One region of the Paenarthrobacter sp. TRD_SC_7 genome, then DNA from elsewhere that is predicted to be linked to it. Evidence: riboswitches for the same ligand, from Rfam matches in the RefSeq annotation. Region 1 holds a riboswitch; each other region holds the start of a gene.
The links. A riboswitch is a leader RNA that binds a small molecule or an ion and turns the genes downstream of it on or off. The one in region 1 is predicted to bind thiamine pyrophosphate.
Positions count from the first base shown of each region.

Region 2: another riboswitch for thiamine pyrophosphate. It lies ahead of thiD (bifunctional hydroxymethylpyrimidine kinase/phosphomethylpyrimidine kinase); the one in region 1 lies ahead of thiC (phosphomethylpyrimidine synthase ThiC).
Region 3: another riboswitch for thiamine pyrophosphate. It lies ahead of AC0J5Z_RS04665 (ECF transporter S component); the one in region 1 lies ahead of thiC (phosphomethylpyrimidine synthase ThiC).

Region 1 covers NZ_CM149587.1:2,391,502-2,396,010, reverse strand. Annotated here, with positions in the region: gene AC0J5Z_RS11655 (hypothetical protein) at 1-342, opposite strand, end outside; gene AC0J5Z_RS11650 (VOC family protein) at 444-1,316, opposite strand; gene AC0J5Z_RS11645 (amidohydrolase family protein) at 1,395-2,477, opposite strand; TPP riboswitch at 2,564-2,671, shown strand; gene thiC (phosphomethylpyrimidine synthase ThiC) at 2,667-4,509, shown strand, end outside; gene AC0J5Z_RS11635 (alpha/beta fold hydrolase) at 4,497-4,509, opposite strand, start outside.
Region 2 covers NZ_CM149587.1:2,499,592-2,504,100, forward strand. Annotated here, with positions in the region: gene AC0J5Z_RS12235 (Rne/Rng family ribonuclease) at 1-2,516, shown strand, start outside; TPP riboswitch at 2,667-2,765, shown strand; gene thiD (bifunctional hydroxymethylpyrimidine kinase/phosphomethylpyrimidine kinase) at 2,756-4,342, shown strand.
Region 3 covers NZ_CM149587.1:938,731-943,239, reverse strand. Annotated here, with positions in the region: gene AC0J5Z_RS04675 (energy-coupling factor transporter transmembrane component T family protein) at 1-167, opposite strand, end outside; gene AC0J5Z_RS04670 (ABC transporter ATP-binding protein) at 164-1,756, opposite strand; gene AC0J5Z_RS04665 (ECF transporter S component) at 1,756-2,376, opposite strand; TPP riboswitch at 2,454-2,590, opposite strand; gene AC0J5Z_RS04660 (NUDIX hydrolase) at 2,882-3,571, shown strand; gene AC0J5Z_RS04655 (DUF4235 domain-containing protein) at 3,608-3,868, shown strand; gene mnhG (monovalent cation/H(+) antiporter subunit G) at 3,939-4,331, opposite strand; gene AC0J5Z_RS04645 (MrpF/PhaF family protein) at 4,321-4,509, opposite strand, start outside.

The DNA of each region.
Region 1 (4,509 bases):
GTCGAAGGGCATATCGTCCTGTGCAGCCCAAGCAGCAGCAACGTCGTCGAGAACGTTTGCGTCACCTTCGCTCTCATAAGTGAGCAGTTCGGCCAGGGCCCGCACCATGGCTTCCGGCACACCCAAGAGCGCATCACTTGTGACATCAACCAGGGCAAGCTCGTAGTCAGCTCCGGCGGCGTGGACAGCTTTTCCTGCGAGGTCGCCCAGCTGTTCGAATTCGAAGTCGGTAATACCGTCGATCCTCACGGCGGGGCCGGTCACATCCGCACCCTTGTCCAGGGCGGCTGCCCGCTTGAGTGCTTCATCGTGGGTGGCTACAAAAATTTCGGCAAATCCCATGGAAAGTACTCTCATTCCTTCGTGCTGACGGGGCGGCGGCACGAAATCCGAATGGCTCCGTGCCGCACTGCCAAGCCTAGTGCAGGAGAAGCAGCAAGCTGCTAGCGGACGGCAACTCGCAGCTTGTTCCGCCAAGGGTCCTCAAACTGAAGCTCAGCTCCGGTGTGATGATTCTGCACTCCAGCAGTTTTCAGGCGATCCGCCAGCGCAGCTACGTCGTCACTGGCGGGGACTTCGATCAGCACTTCCCCCAGGCCGAGCGTGTCCTTTCGGGGGCCGGCCCCGCGGCTGTTCCAGACGTTCATGGCCATGTGATGGTGGTAGCCGCCGGCGGAGACGAACAGCGCCTGGCCATGCCAGCCCGCGGTTCGCTCGAAGCCGAGGGTTTCCACGTAGAACTTTTGCGCAGTCGCGACGTCGCCCACTTGCAGATGCACATGCCCGACGCCGGCAGCGGCCGCGCGCTGTCCCGTCACTGCCGCTTCACTCAGGTGCTGCTGGAGGAAGCGCTGCGGAGGCAAGGCCACGTTGTCCATCACAACATTCTTGCCGTCCCACTGCCAGAGCTCGCGCGGCTTGTCGTAGTAGAGCTCAATTCCGTTACCTTCGGGGTCAGTGAAATAGAACGCTTCGCTGACCAGGTGGTCGGCACTGCCCGCAAAGGCGCGGGGGTCGTACTCAGCGGCGGTGGCGATGGTGGCAGCCAATGAGGGCTGGTCCTGGAACAGGATGGCTGTGTGGAACAGGCCAGCCTCACCCCTCCCCGGAATCTGCAGGCCGGCCGCCGGGGCAAGGTGGACCACGGGCTTACCCACACGCCCCAGGTAGAGCCCTCCGTCCTGCTCGGCCACGACTTCCAGGCCAAGGGCTCGCTGATAGTAGTCGCTCATGACCTTCATGTCGCCCACCTTGAGCATGACGGTGCCCATGGTGAGTTCGGCAGGCAGAAGATCCTGGCTGAATGATGAGGTCATGTGAAGCTCCCGGTTCTGAGGTGGCCGCGCATCGGCACCTTCCTACCAATCTAAATTACTTGAAGCTTCAATTTATTCCTAACGGACGACATTACCCCTGAGCACGACGTGCTTGAGCGCCGCGATGGTACCCGGATGACGGCGCGGATCGTCACTGCACAGCACGACGTCGGCACATGCGCCTTCGCTGATGCCCTCGACTCCCAGCCACTCACGGGCGCCCCACGCGGCGGCGTCCAGGACCGCCACTGGCGGCAGGCCGGCGTCGTGCAGTTCTTTCATTTCGTCCGCAATCCTGCCGTGCTTGATGACGCTTCCGGCGTCCGTTCCCGCGTAGATGGCAACCCCGGCCTCGAAGGCCTCCAGCACGCGCTCACGACGCCGCTCCCAGAGACGGACCATGTGGTCCGCGTAGTCCGGAAACTTCGGCGCTGCCTGGGCCGCGATATCCGGGAAGGTCGCAATGTTGACCAAGGTGGGGACAATGGGCACTGACTGTTCGACCAAACGGGGAAGGTGCCGCGGAAGGAGTCCGGTGGCGTGTTCGATGCAGTCGATGTTGGCGTCGAGCATGTCGTCGATGGTGTCCTCGCCGAAACAATGCGCGGTGACCCTAGCACCCTCATCGTGGGCCGCTGAAATGGCTTCCTTGACGGTCTTCGCAGGGAACGAGGCAGCGAGGTCTCCAACGCCGCGATCGATCCAGTCGCCCACCAGTTTCACCCAGCCATCGCCGTCGCGGGCTTCCTTCCGGACCGTTTCCACTAGTTCCCGGGGCTCAATTTCATGACCCAAACCGCGGAGATAACGCCGACTCCGGGCGATATGCCGACCCGACCTGATTAGTCGCGGCAGGTCCCTTCGTTGCTGCACCCAGCGAGTGTCGGCGGGCGAACCGCAATCGCGGATCAGCAGCGTTCCGGCGTCGAGGTCTGCTTGGGCCTGGGCGAGCGTGGCCTGTTCGTCCACGGCTCCTCCAACGCCGAGTCCGATGTGACAGTGGGCATCAACCAACCCGGGCAGGATCCAGCCATCCAACACCCTGTCCGGCGTCGCAACGGGACGCTCAAACGTCAGTATGCCGTCTACGGACCAGAGCCCATGGCGCTCTTCGTCTGCCGATACGAGCACAGGTCCGCTGAATTCGATGATGTTGGCCATGGCAAAAGCGTAGCGGGGGGGGTGGTGCGTTGGAGCCTGTTGCATGCATGTGACTGGGAGCGCGTTGGGAGCTGTGGTAGCTTCGTCTACGACCACACGGGGGCCCCTGCAGGGGCTGAGATCGGACTAATGCAGTCTGCGACCGTTGAACCTGTCCGGGTAATGCCGGCGAAGGAAGTGAGTATTCCCTTGAGCACCACGGAAACACAGCACAACCCTGCCCAAAACCAATCCGCCGCTGGCGTAAACGCGGCTGAAACCGCCACACAATCGTTGAAGTCCCACTCCTTGGCGTGGCTGGAAGATCCCGAGAACGGCATACGGGTCCCCGTCACGGAGATCGCGTTGGAGCCCTCCCCCAACGGCCAAGCAAACCAACCTTTGAAGGTGTACCGAACAGCAGGCCCAGGCAGCGATCCCGTGGTGGGGCTGGAGCCGTTCCGTGCACCATGGATCGAAGCCCGCGGAGACACGGAGGCGTATTCGGGCCGGGAACGGAACCTGCTCGACGACGGCAAATCGGCGGTTCGGCGGGGAGCAGCGTCAGCGGAGTGGAAGGGCGCACAACCGGTGCCGCGCCGCGCCGTCGTGGGTAAGACCGTCACGCAGATGCACTACGCGAAACAGGGTGTCGTGACTCCGGAGATGCAGTTTGTCGCGTTGCGGGAGAACTGCGATGTTGAGCTTGTCCGCAGCGAAGTCGCCGCAGGAAGGGCAATTATTCCGAACAACATCAACCACCCCGAATCCGAGCCGATGATCATTGGCAAGGCATTCTTGGTCAAGATCAATGCCAACATCGGAAACTCGGCAGTCACCAGCTCCATCGCCGAGGAAGTGGACAAACTACAGTGGGCAGCCCAGTGGGGCGCTGATACGGTGATGGACCTCTCCACAGGTGACGACATCCACACCACTCGCGAGTGGATCATCCGTAACTCCCCTGTTCCCATAGGAACAGTCCCCATTTACCAGGCCCTGGAGAAGGTGAACGGCGAGGCCAACAAGCTGACGTGGGAGATCTTCCGCGATACCGTGATCGAGCAATGCGAGCAGGGCGTGGACTATATGACCATCCACGCCGGCGTACTTCTGCGGTACGTGCCACTGACCGCCAACCGGGTCACGGGCATCGTGTCCCGCGGCGGTTCGATTATGGCCGGCTGGTGCCTGGCGCACCACAAGGAGAACTTCCTCTACACGCACTTCGATGAGCTGTGTGGGATCTTCGCCAAGTACGATGTCGCATTCTCCCTGGGTGACGGGCTGCGCCCTGGTTCCATCGCAGACGCGAACGACGCCGCGCAGTTCGCCGAGCTGGATACGCTCGCGGAGCTGACGCAACGGGCGTGGGATTTCGACGTGCAGGTCATGGTGGAGGGCCCCGGGCACATTCCTTTCCATATGGTGCGCGAAAATGTGGAGCGCCAGCAGGAACTGTGCAAGGGTGCCCCGTTCTATACGTTGGGGCCGCTCGTCACCGATATCGCCCCAGGCTATGACCACATCACCTCGGCCATTGGCGCTACGGAAATTGCACGCTACGGCACGGCAATGCTGTGCTATGTGACCCCGAAGGAGCATCTGGGGCTTCCCAACAAGGACGACGTCAAGACGGGGGTCATCACTTACAAGATCGCGGCGCACGCGGCCGACCTTGCCAAGGGCCACCCGGGGGCGCACGAACGTGATGATGCCCTTTCAAAGGCACGGTTCGAGTTCCGCTGGAGGGACCAGTTCGCTTTGTCCCTGGACCCGGTCACGGCGGAAGCCTTCCACGACGAGACCCTGCCCGCTGAACCAGCGAAGACCGCCCATTTCTGCTCCATGTGCGGACCAAAGTTCTGTTCGATGCGCATCAGCCAGGACATTCGTGACGAGTACGGTTCGGCGGAATCACAGGCGGCAATCGCAGGACTATACAACGGTATGCGCGAAAAGAGTGAGGAGTTCCTGGCTTCAGGTGGAAAGGTTTACCTGCCGGAGCTTCAGGTCCCGGCGAACCAAGGCGGCAGCACCTCAGGAGGCCTTA
Region 2 (4,509 bases), 110 kb from region 1:
GTCGCAGGAGCCGCGGCCGCCGTGGTCGCCGCGGAACCGAGCGCGAAGAGAATGAGGCTGAGGACGGCACCGGGTCTGAGGACGAGGAAACGCCGGCAGCAGAAGCCCTTGAAGAAGGCGTCACGTCGCGTCGTAGGCGTCGTCGCCGCCGTGGGGACCAGGATCTTGAACTGACCGGCGGCTCGGACGATGACCCGCCCAACACGGTCACCCGTGTCCGCGCGCCCCGCCCCATCACGGAGACAGCCCCCTCCAACCGCGTCACCGGCGTCAAGGGCTCCACCAGGCTGGAGGCCAAGAAGCAGCGCCGCCGCGAGTCCCGTGAAACCGGACGCCGCCGCCAGGTCATCACCGAGGCCGAGTTCCTTGCCCGCCGTGAGTCGGTGGACCGCCAGATGATCGTCCGCCAGCGCGACGACAGAATCCAGATCGGTGTCCTGGAAGACGGTGTGCTGGCTGAGCACTTCGTGTCCAAGACCCAGCAGGACTCCCTGATCGGCAACGTGTACTTGGGCAAGGTCCAGAATGTTCTGCCTTCCATGGAAGCTGCCTTCGTGGACATCGGCCGCGGACGCAATGCAGTCCTCTACGCCGGTGAAGTCAACTGGGACGCAGTCAACCTCGAAGGCCAGCCGCGCCGGATCGAGAACGCCCTGAAGTCCGGCGACTCTGTCCTGGTCCAGGTCACCAAGGATCCTGTGGGACACAAGGGTGCCCGCCTCACCAGCCAGATCTCCCTGCCGGGTCGCTACTTGGTCTACGTGCCCGGTGGTTCCATGACCGGTATCTCCCGCAAGCTGCCCGACGTCGAACGCAACCGCCTCAAGCGCATTTTGAAGGACCGTTTGCCGGAAAACGCCGGTGTCATTGTCCGCACGGCCGCTGAGGGTGCGTCGGAGGAAGAGCTTACGCACGACATCAACCGTCTGCGCGCACAGTGGGAAGGCATCGAAGGGCAGGCCACGTCCACCAAGGTCCTGGCTCCTGAACTGCTTTACGGCGAACCAGACCTCACCATCAAGGTTGTCCGTGACGTCTTCAACGAGGACTTCTCCAAGCTGATCGTCTCCGGCGATGACGCCTGGGACACCATCGAGGCCTACGTCACGTACGTTGCCCCTGACCTGGTGGGCCGCCTTGAAAAGTGGACCAAGGAACAGGACATCTTCTCCGCGTGGCGCATTGACGAGCAAATCCACAAGGCCTTGGAACGGAAGGTCTTCCTGCCGTCCGGTGGTTCGTTGGTCATCGACCGCACCGAAGCCATGACCGTGGTGGACGTCAACACCGGCAAGTTCACCGGCAGCGGTGGAAACCTTGAGGAAACGGTCACTAAGAACAACCTTGAAGCTGCTGAGGAAGTGGTTCGCCAGCTTCGCCTGCGCGACATCGGCGGCATCATTGTCATCGACTTCATTGACATGGTCCTGGAATCCAACCGCGACCTCGTCCTCCGGCGTATGGTCGAGTGCCTTGGCCGCGACCGCACCAAGCACCAGGTGGCCGAAGTGACGTCGCTGGGCCTGGTCCAGATGACACGCAAGCGCATGGGTACTGGCCTCCTTGAGGTCTTCGGTGAGCAGTGCGAGCACTGTGCCGGCCGCGGCGTCGTCACGCACGACGAGCCCGTTGAACACCGTCGCGCCAACGTTGTGGCTGCTGAACACCACCGCCCGCACACGGAGGCGCAGCCGCCTGCTGCGCGGACGGAGCGCAAGCGCCGCCGCGGCAAGGGTGGGGGACAGGCCATTGTCGAAGCTCCCGCGCAGGTCCACACGACGACGTCCGCCCCGGCTGCACCTTCGACCACGGCGGAACCCAAGGATCCCGCCCGGCAAGCTAAAGCCGAGGCAACCAGGGCTGCCCTGGCAACGATCGCTGCTGCGGCGCACGCCGCTCACCTGCACGACGACGAAGTTCACCGCGCAGAAGAGCAGGCACGGGCGGCGGGTCAGCACGAGGCGACCACCGACTCCGTAGTCAGCGGCGAAACGGGAGAGTCGGCCCGCGAAGCCGCAGGCCGGGAAACCACTGGCCGGGAAACCACAGTCCAGGAAGCCAGGTCTACTCCGGTCCTGCGCTTCGGCGGAGAAGAAGTAGCGCTGCCGTTCGTTGAGCACCACGAGGAACCGCAGGCCGCCAAGCCTGCCATGAGCCTGGATCTGCTGGCCGAAGCGTTCTCGCACCTCGGTGCTGCTCCGGCACCTGAGGAAGAAGCCGCACCTTTTGCCGCCCCCGAGGCGCCTGCGGCACCGAAGGTTGATGCTCGGGAACGGGCTGCCGAGGAAGACCCCGAGGCTGCTTCAGCACCGCGTGGTCGTCGTGGCCGTCGAAACCGAAGTGCGAGCCGGGCCCAGGGCTCGGCTAATGAAACCAGTGTGGAGCACCACGAAGTGACTGCCTCGGCCGCGCGTGGGGCAGCCCATAAGGCCAAGGCGCCTGTGGAACCCGCAAAGAAGGCGCCGGCGGATGAGCCCATCATCCTCGGAGTCGGAGTGCCGGCCTCCGAGCTCTAGTCGTCAGCAATATGAGGGCCCCGCAATCCGCCAAGGATTGCGGGGCCCTTTGCTGATTCCGGGAGGATTCGAGAACGGAGGCCATTGTGGTCACATCCCGGCTTCAACAGGCCGCGGTTCCCGTGCAGTGCTGCTTCCCGGCTAGGCTGGGGGACTGACACGGGGTGCCAGGCGAAGGGCCGGGCTGAGATTCAAACCCGTTGAACCTGTCCGGTTAGCACCGGCGAAGGGATGTCCTCATGACTACATCGTCGTATTCTCCTGTGTACCCACTGGTCGCTTCCGGCCGACCAGCGCCCCGGGTGTTGAGCATCGCCGGCTCGGACCCTTCCGGCGGCGCCGGAATTCAGGCGGACCTGAAGAGCGTCGCAGCACTCGGAGGGTACGGCATGGCTGCCATCACGGCTCTCACCGCGCAAAACACCGTGGGGGTCAGTGCCGTCCACGTCCCTCCCGCGCGGTTCCTGCGCCAGCAACTGGACGCCATCAGTAGTGACATCACGATTGATGCCGTCAAGATCGGAATGCTTGGCGATGCAGCCGTCATAGACGAGGTCCGCAGCTGGCTCGAAGAGGTGCGTCCCGCCGTCGTGGTCCTTGATCCGGTGATGGTGGCCACCAGTGGTGACCGGCTCCTGCGCGAGTCAGCGGAGAAGGCCCTGCGTTCGCTGCTCCCGCTGGCGGACCTCATCACGCCTAACCTTCCTGAACTGGCCATGTTGCTGGGGGAGCCTGAGGCAGCAGAATGGGCTTCGGCGCTCGACCAAGGCAAACGGCTGGCGGCGGAGTACGGAAACACGGTCCTGGTTAAGGGAGGCCACTTGCCAGGACCGGACTGCCCTGATGCGCTGGTGAACACCAGCGGGTTGCTGCGGCAGGATGTGATTGAGGTAGCCGGTCACCGGGTTGAGACGAAGAACAGCCACGGCACCGGATGCTCCCTGTCCTCCGCTTTGGCCACGGCCCAGGTTCGTAACCGTGATTGGGAAGCCTCGCTGCGGGAGGTGAAACCGTGGTTGCTGGGGGCATTGACGGCCTCTGACGCCCTCCAAGTAGGCCAAGGAAGCGGGCCGGTGCATCACTTCCACCACCAACGGACGCACCGGGCGGGCGACTTTGCCGCGACCCTTTGGAAGGAAGCCGCTCCGGAACTGAAGGCGATTTATGGCCTTGAATTCATCAGGGGTCTACAGTCGGGGAGCTTGCCCGAACATGAATTCAACTACTACCTCGCGCAGGATGCCATCTACCTCAACGGGTACTCCAGGGTGTTGGCACGTGCGGGTGCCTTGGCCCCCACAGAGGAAGAACAACTGTTCTGGGCCAAGGCATCACAGCAGTGCCTGGAGGTTGAATCGGAGTTGCACAGGAACTGGCTGAGCACCCGGGAAGCGTCGACGGTTACGGGGCCGGTTACCAAGTCCTATGTGGACCATCTGCTGGCGGCGTCCGCTTCCGGCAGTTACGCGGTAGTCCTCGCGGCGATTCTGCCCTGCTATTGGTTGTACGCCGAAGTGGGTCAGCAGCTTCATGCGGCCTACGTGGATGCCGGAGCCCCCGCAGATCACGCATATGCCGACTGGCTGAAAACCTACGCCGATCCGGAATTTGCTGCGGCAACGAGGGATGCGATCAACTTCACTGATGCCGCGGCGGTTGCGGCTTCCGAGCGGGAACGGGCAGCCATGGTGGAGGCTTTTGGGCATTCCTGCCGCTACGAAACGGCGTTCTTCGATGCTCCCAGGCTGTTTGCGCAGGCATCCCTGGAAGCATTTAGCGGCCTATTGCGGGGACACGTCAGCGCGTCGCTGACCGAATCGCGTTAATCTCGCCCAAACCCTGTAGGCTGTATGGGCACGGTGCCGGGAGAGTCCGTTACAACTGGTGACGCAAGTCACGAGGTAGCCTCCGGACCCGGCCTCATTTGCAGCTGAAGGTCAAACTAGCGTAATCTTGATCTTCGGTGCTTACGCCAACACTTGGGTTATGCCCC
Region 3 (4,509 bases), 1.5 Mb from region 1:
GCAAGCGGGAAGAGAACCAGTTCCGCAAGCAGCGCCGTCGACGCAGACACCCAGTCGATGGACAAGGCCAGCACCACGGAAATCAGGAAGACCGCCATGAACTTCGCCAAAGGGTTGGCGCGAGTCAGCAGGGCGTGGTTGCCGCGGATGTTCAGTGCATCCCTCACGCTGCACCCGCTTCCTGATACGTTGCTCTGCCTTCGGTTATCGGGCCGAGCCGTAGTTCGGTTCCGCCGAGTACAGCGCTGAATTCCTGATCGTGGGTCACAGAGACCACCGCGGTTCCGGCGTCCAGCAACTCGGAAAGGAACGACGCCAGCTCGGCCCAGGTATTCGCGTCCTGGCCGAAGGTGGGCTCGTCGAGCACAAGGACTTTGGGGTGCGCGGCCAGCACCGTGGCCACCGAGAGCCGGCGCTTTTCCCCGCCGGACAGCGTATAAGGATTGGCGTCGACGAGATGTGTGAGCCGCAACCGTTCCAGCAACTCGTCCACGCGCTCCTCGCCGTGGCCCAGATGCTTCGGACCAAACATCAACTCATCCAGGACCTTGCCCGTGACGAACTGATGTTCCGGCTCCTGGAACACCGTCCCGATGCGGGAAATCAGCTGATCAGCTTTCCACTTGAACGGATCAATGCCCGCACCCTCGGAAAGTTCGACGGCGGCACTCACTTTGCCGTCCACAGGCGCCAAAAGGCCTGCCAACGTGAGCGCGAACGTGGACTTTCCGGCACCATTGGGACCCGTAATGGTCAGGGCTTGGCCTGCCCTGACCTGCGCACTGATGTCCGTTTGCACCGGAACGGGCGGGATGGTCTTGAAGCCTTTGCGCCGTGGCTTTAAGCGGGAAACAGCAAGGTCCTGGGCTGCGAGGAGAAGCTGCGCGGCGTCTGGTTCTTTATGGCGGGAGCGGGTTGCCGGAACGTACCCCGGCACCCAGACGCCAGCCGAGATCAGCAGGGTGCGGGCCTCGGAAAGGACCTGGTCGGGAGGGCCGTCCAAGAGTACGCCACCGGCAGCATTCCCGGTCCCTGCGGCCGTGCTGGATCCTGCGGCCGACCCTGGCTGCAGGACCACAATCCTGTCCACCAGGTCTTTCCACACGGACACCCGGTGTTCCACAACAACCAGCGTGGCGCCGGTCTTGTCCAGGCATCGCCCAACAGCATCACGGACCTCCAGCACGCCCGCCGGATCCAGGTTGGCCGTCGGCTCGTCCAGCAGGATCAGGCCTGGGCGCATCGCCAAAATGCCCGCAAGCGCAAGTCGTTGCTTTTGACCGCCGGAGAGTGCCGCCGTCGGGTGATCCAGTGGCAAACCGCCGCCAACAGCGGAACGCAACCCGACGTCGTCGAGCGCTTCATGGACGCGAGACCAAATCTCGTCTCGCGGCACAGCCAGGTTCTCCGCCCCGAACGCAACATCGTCACCTACCCGGGAGAGGACCACCTGGGTTTCCGGATCCTGCTGCATCAGTCCGGCGCGTCCCCGCTGCTCGCGGGGCGCAACGCCGTCGATAAGCAGTGAACCGGACTCGTCCGAGTCGTCTTCCTCATCGCCCAGCACACCGGCGAGGGCATGCAGGAGCGTGGACTTGCCCGCCCCCGAAGGACCCAGCAACAGCACCCGCTCCCCCGGTTCGATCCGAAGGTCCAGGCCTCGGATGGCAGGCTGGGAGCGGCCGGCATGCCGCCATCCCCAACCCTCGGCGGAGATGGCGGCCGGCCTCACCGTGCCGCTTTGCTTGGCGGACATCAGCTGAAGACTGGCTCCGAAGCGGCCTTGCGGGACGCGAATGAGCTCAGCACGCCCGTCTTGGCCAGGCCGCGTGTGGCAATCCAGGACAGGGCGCCCGCAATGATCGCACCGGAAATTGTGGTGAAGGCGATGTACGCCAACTTGTCCACGGCTTCGTAGGCGATGTTCCAGCCCCAAGGCAGGAAGGAGTCGTTCAGGCCGCAGAAGAGACCTGCGCCCGCGCCGGCGAGGAGGGCGGTGGGCAGGTTGAACTTCTTGTATCGGAACGCAGCGAAGATGAGTTCCGCGCCCAGGCCCTGCAGGACGCCGGAGATGAGAACGGTGGTGCCGTACTGCGAACCCATGATGAGCTCACCGGTTGCGGCGACGGTCTCGCAGAACAAGGCCGCACCGGGCTTACGGATAATGAGCATGCCCAGAACCGCGGGGATCATCCAGCCGCCGGCAATAAGGCCGGTGAGCGGCGGGTACGTCGCGTTCATGGGGATGGATACCAGTGCGGCGCCCTGGGACCATGCCCAGAAGATCACGCCGCCTGCGATGGCGATCAAAGCCGCCACAACGATGTCTACAACACGCCAGTTATAACTGGTCTTCTTCACGTTTACCGTGGTCATTTTCTGCCTCCTGAGGTTACAGGAGGGGAAAGTGCTCCCCGGATCCCGGTTTCGGCTTGCGCCGCCCGCATCCGGACACTCTGAGAAGCTCGACTCCCTTGCGCCGGTACTAACCGGATCAGGTTCGAGGGTCTGCGGCTGTCCGCACTCTCAGCGCCCTCGCGTCTCTTGCATCTCTGCAAGGTCCGACGGCGGCGCTCCCCTGTCGTTATCAAATCTGCCCTGATGGGCTGGTTCAGTTTACACCTGAGTCTGTGGCGGGTGTTGGCCTGTTGCCGGCATGCGGTCACAATCGGCCATGTCACCAGTCCGGGACGCGCGTTGCGGGGCCCGCTCTGCGCGCTCATCCCCGGTTTTGGCACGCACACCAGGCCCCACAACACGAGAGGGTCCGTTGCGGGGCCCGCTCCGCGCCCTCATCCCCCGTTTCGGCACGCACACCAGGCCCCACAACGGACCTGAGAGAATAGACCAGCAGAATCCACCGCGGCGAAGAGGCTCCTATATGACTGACCTTCCCCAGCAAGACCTCCCCCTTTCCTCCGAGGTGCCCCAACCACGCCTTGCCGCAAGCGTCATCCTGCTCCGTGACGCCTCGGGCGGACTCGAAGCCTTTGTCCAGCACAGGGTAGACACCATGGACTTCGCCGCTGGAATGGTGGTCTTTCCCGGTGGTCGGGTGGATGCGGCGGACGCGTCCGGCTGGGACTACCCGGCAGAGCTGCTTCAACGCCACGCGGAGGACTGGAATCAGAGCTCCATCGGCATGGACCCGGGCGAAGCAGCGAAGAACGCCGGGACGGTACTCACTGCAGCCATCCGCGAGGTTCAGGAAGAGGCCGGGCTCAGCATTGATGCCTCCCACCTCCGTCCGTGGGCCAACTGGATCACCCCGACGGACATGCCCAAGCGCTTCGACACCTACTTTTACGTTGCCAAGCCGTCCCCCGAGGCTGAACCCCGGCACCAGACCACGGAGGCCTGGCAATCGCTGTGGATGCCGGTGGAGGGAGTTCTGGCAGCAGAAGCCGCCGGCACCCTGAAACTGATGCCGCCCACGTATTACCTGCTCAAGGAAATCGCAGGGTTCGGTACCGTGGACGCTGTCTGGTCGGCCCAACACCCTGTCGTCCCGGTGCTTGCACCGGTTGGTTCCATGGCGGCGTTCCTCAAGGAGCGGGAAAGCCGCCGGTAACAGTGTGGGCTGGACCTTTCCAGTTAGGCTTGGGGCATGAACCTCTTCTTCAAGCTGATAGGTGCCGGAGTAAGCCTCGGGGCAGGATTTGTAGGCACCAAAATCGTCAATAAAGGGTGGGAAAAGGCCACCGGCAACAAGCCGCCCTTGGGCAATGACGACATGGAAACCAGCCTGCGTTCGGCACTGACCTTCGCGCTGATCTCAGCGTTTGTCAGCACGCTCATTCAGGTCCTGGCGAGCCGGGGCACCCAGCGTGCCATCGCGCGCTTCGCCAAGACCCACGACATCGTCTAGGCGCCCGCCAAACAACACAACGCCGGGGTCGCCCACAGGGTGACCCCGGCGTTCGTTGCAGCATCTATTGCTAGCGGTCGCTCCCGGGCTCTTGCCCCGCGGCCGCCCGCTGAACAACCGCCTCGAGTTCATCCTTGGTGAGCTTTTCGCGGTGCCCGTGCTTGGTGCGGTAGGCGGAGCGCCCCACCATGTGGGCAGAGACGGGTGCAGTGAGAAGCTGGAAAATCCACGCCACCAGCAGAACGGGCCACACCCACCATGTCCGCATCTGCAAGCCAATCGCGGCAAGCATAAGGAACAACCCCAGGACCTGCGGTTTGGTGGCTGCGTGCATGCGGCTCATGAGGTCCGGAAATCTCAACAAGCCAATGGCCGCGCCGAGCGACATCAGCGCGCCCACCACCAGGAACACTGCAGTGACAGTGTCGATCACGGCATCCACGCCTGTGGCATCAGGACTCATTGCTCTGTTCCCTCCGTTCGGCCACGAACCGGGCAACGGTCACCGAGCCAATAAACCCGATCACCGCCAGAGCCACCAACAACACCAGGTTGTTTAGGTGCTTGTTCATTGCCATGTCGATTGCCAGGGCGGCACCCAGGATTGCCAACAAGACGTCCGATGCCAGAACCCTGTCCAA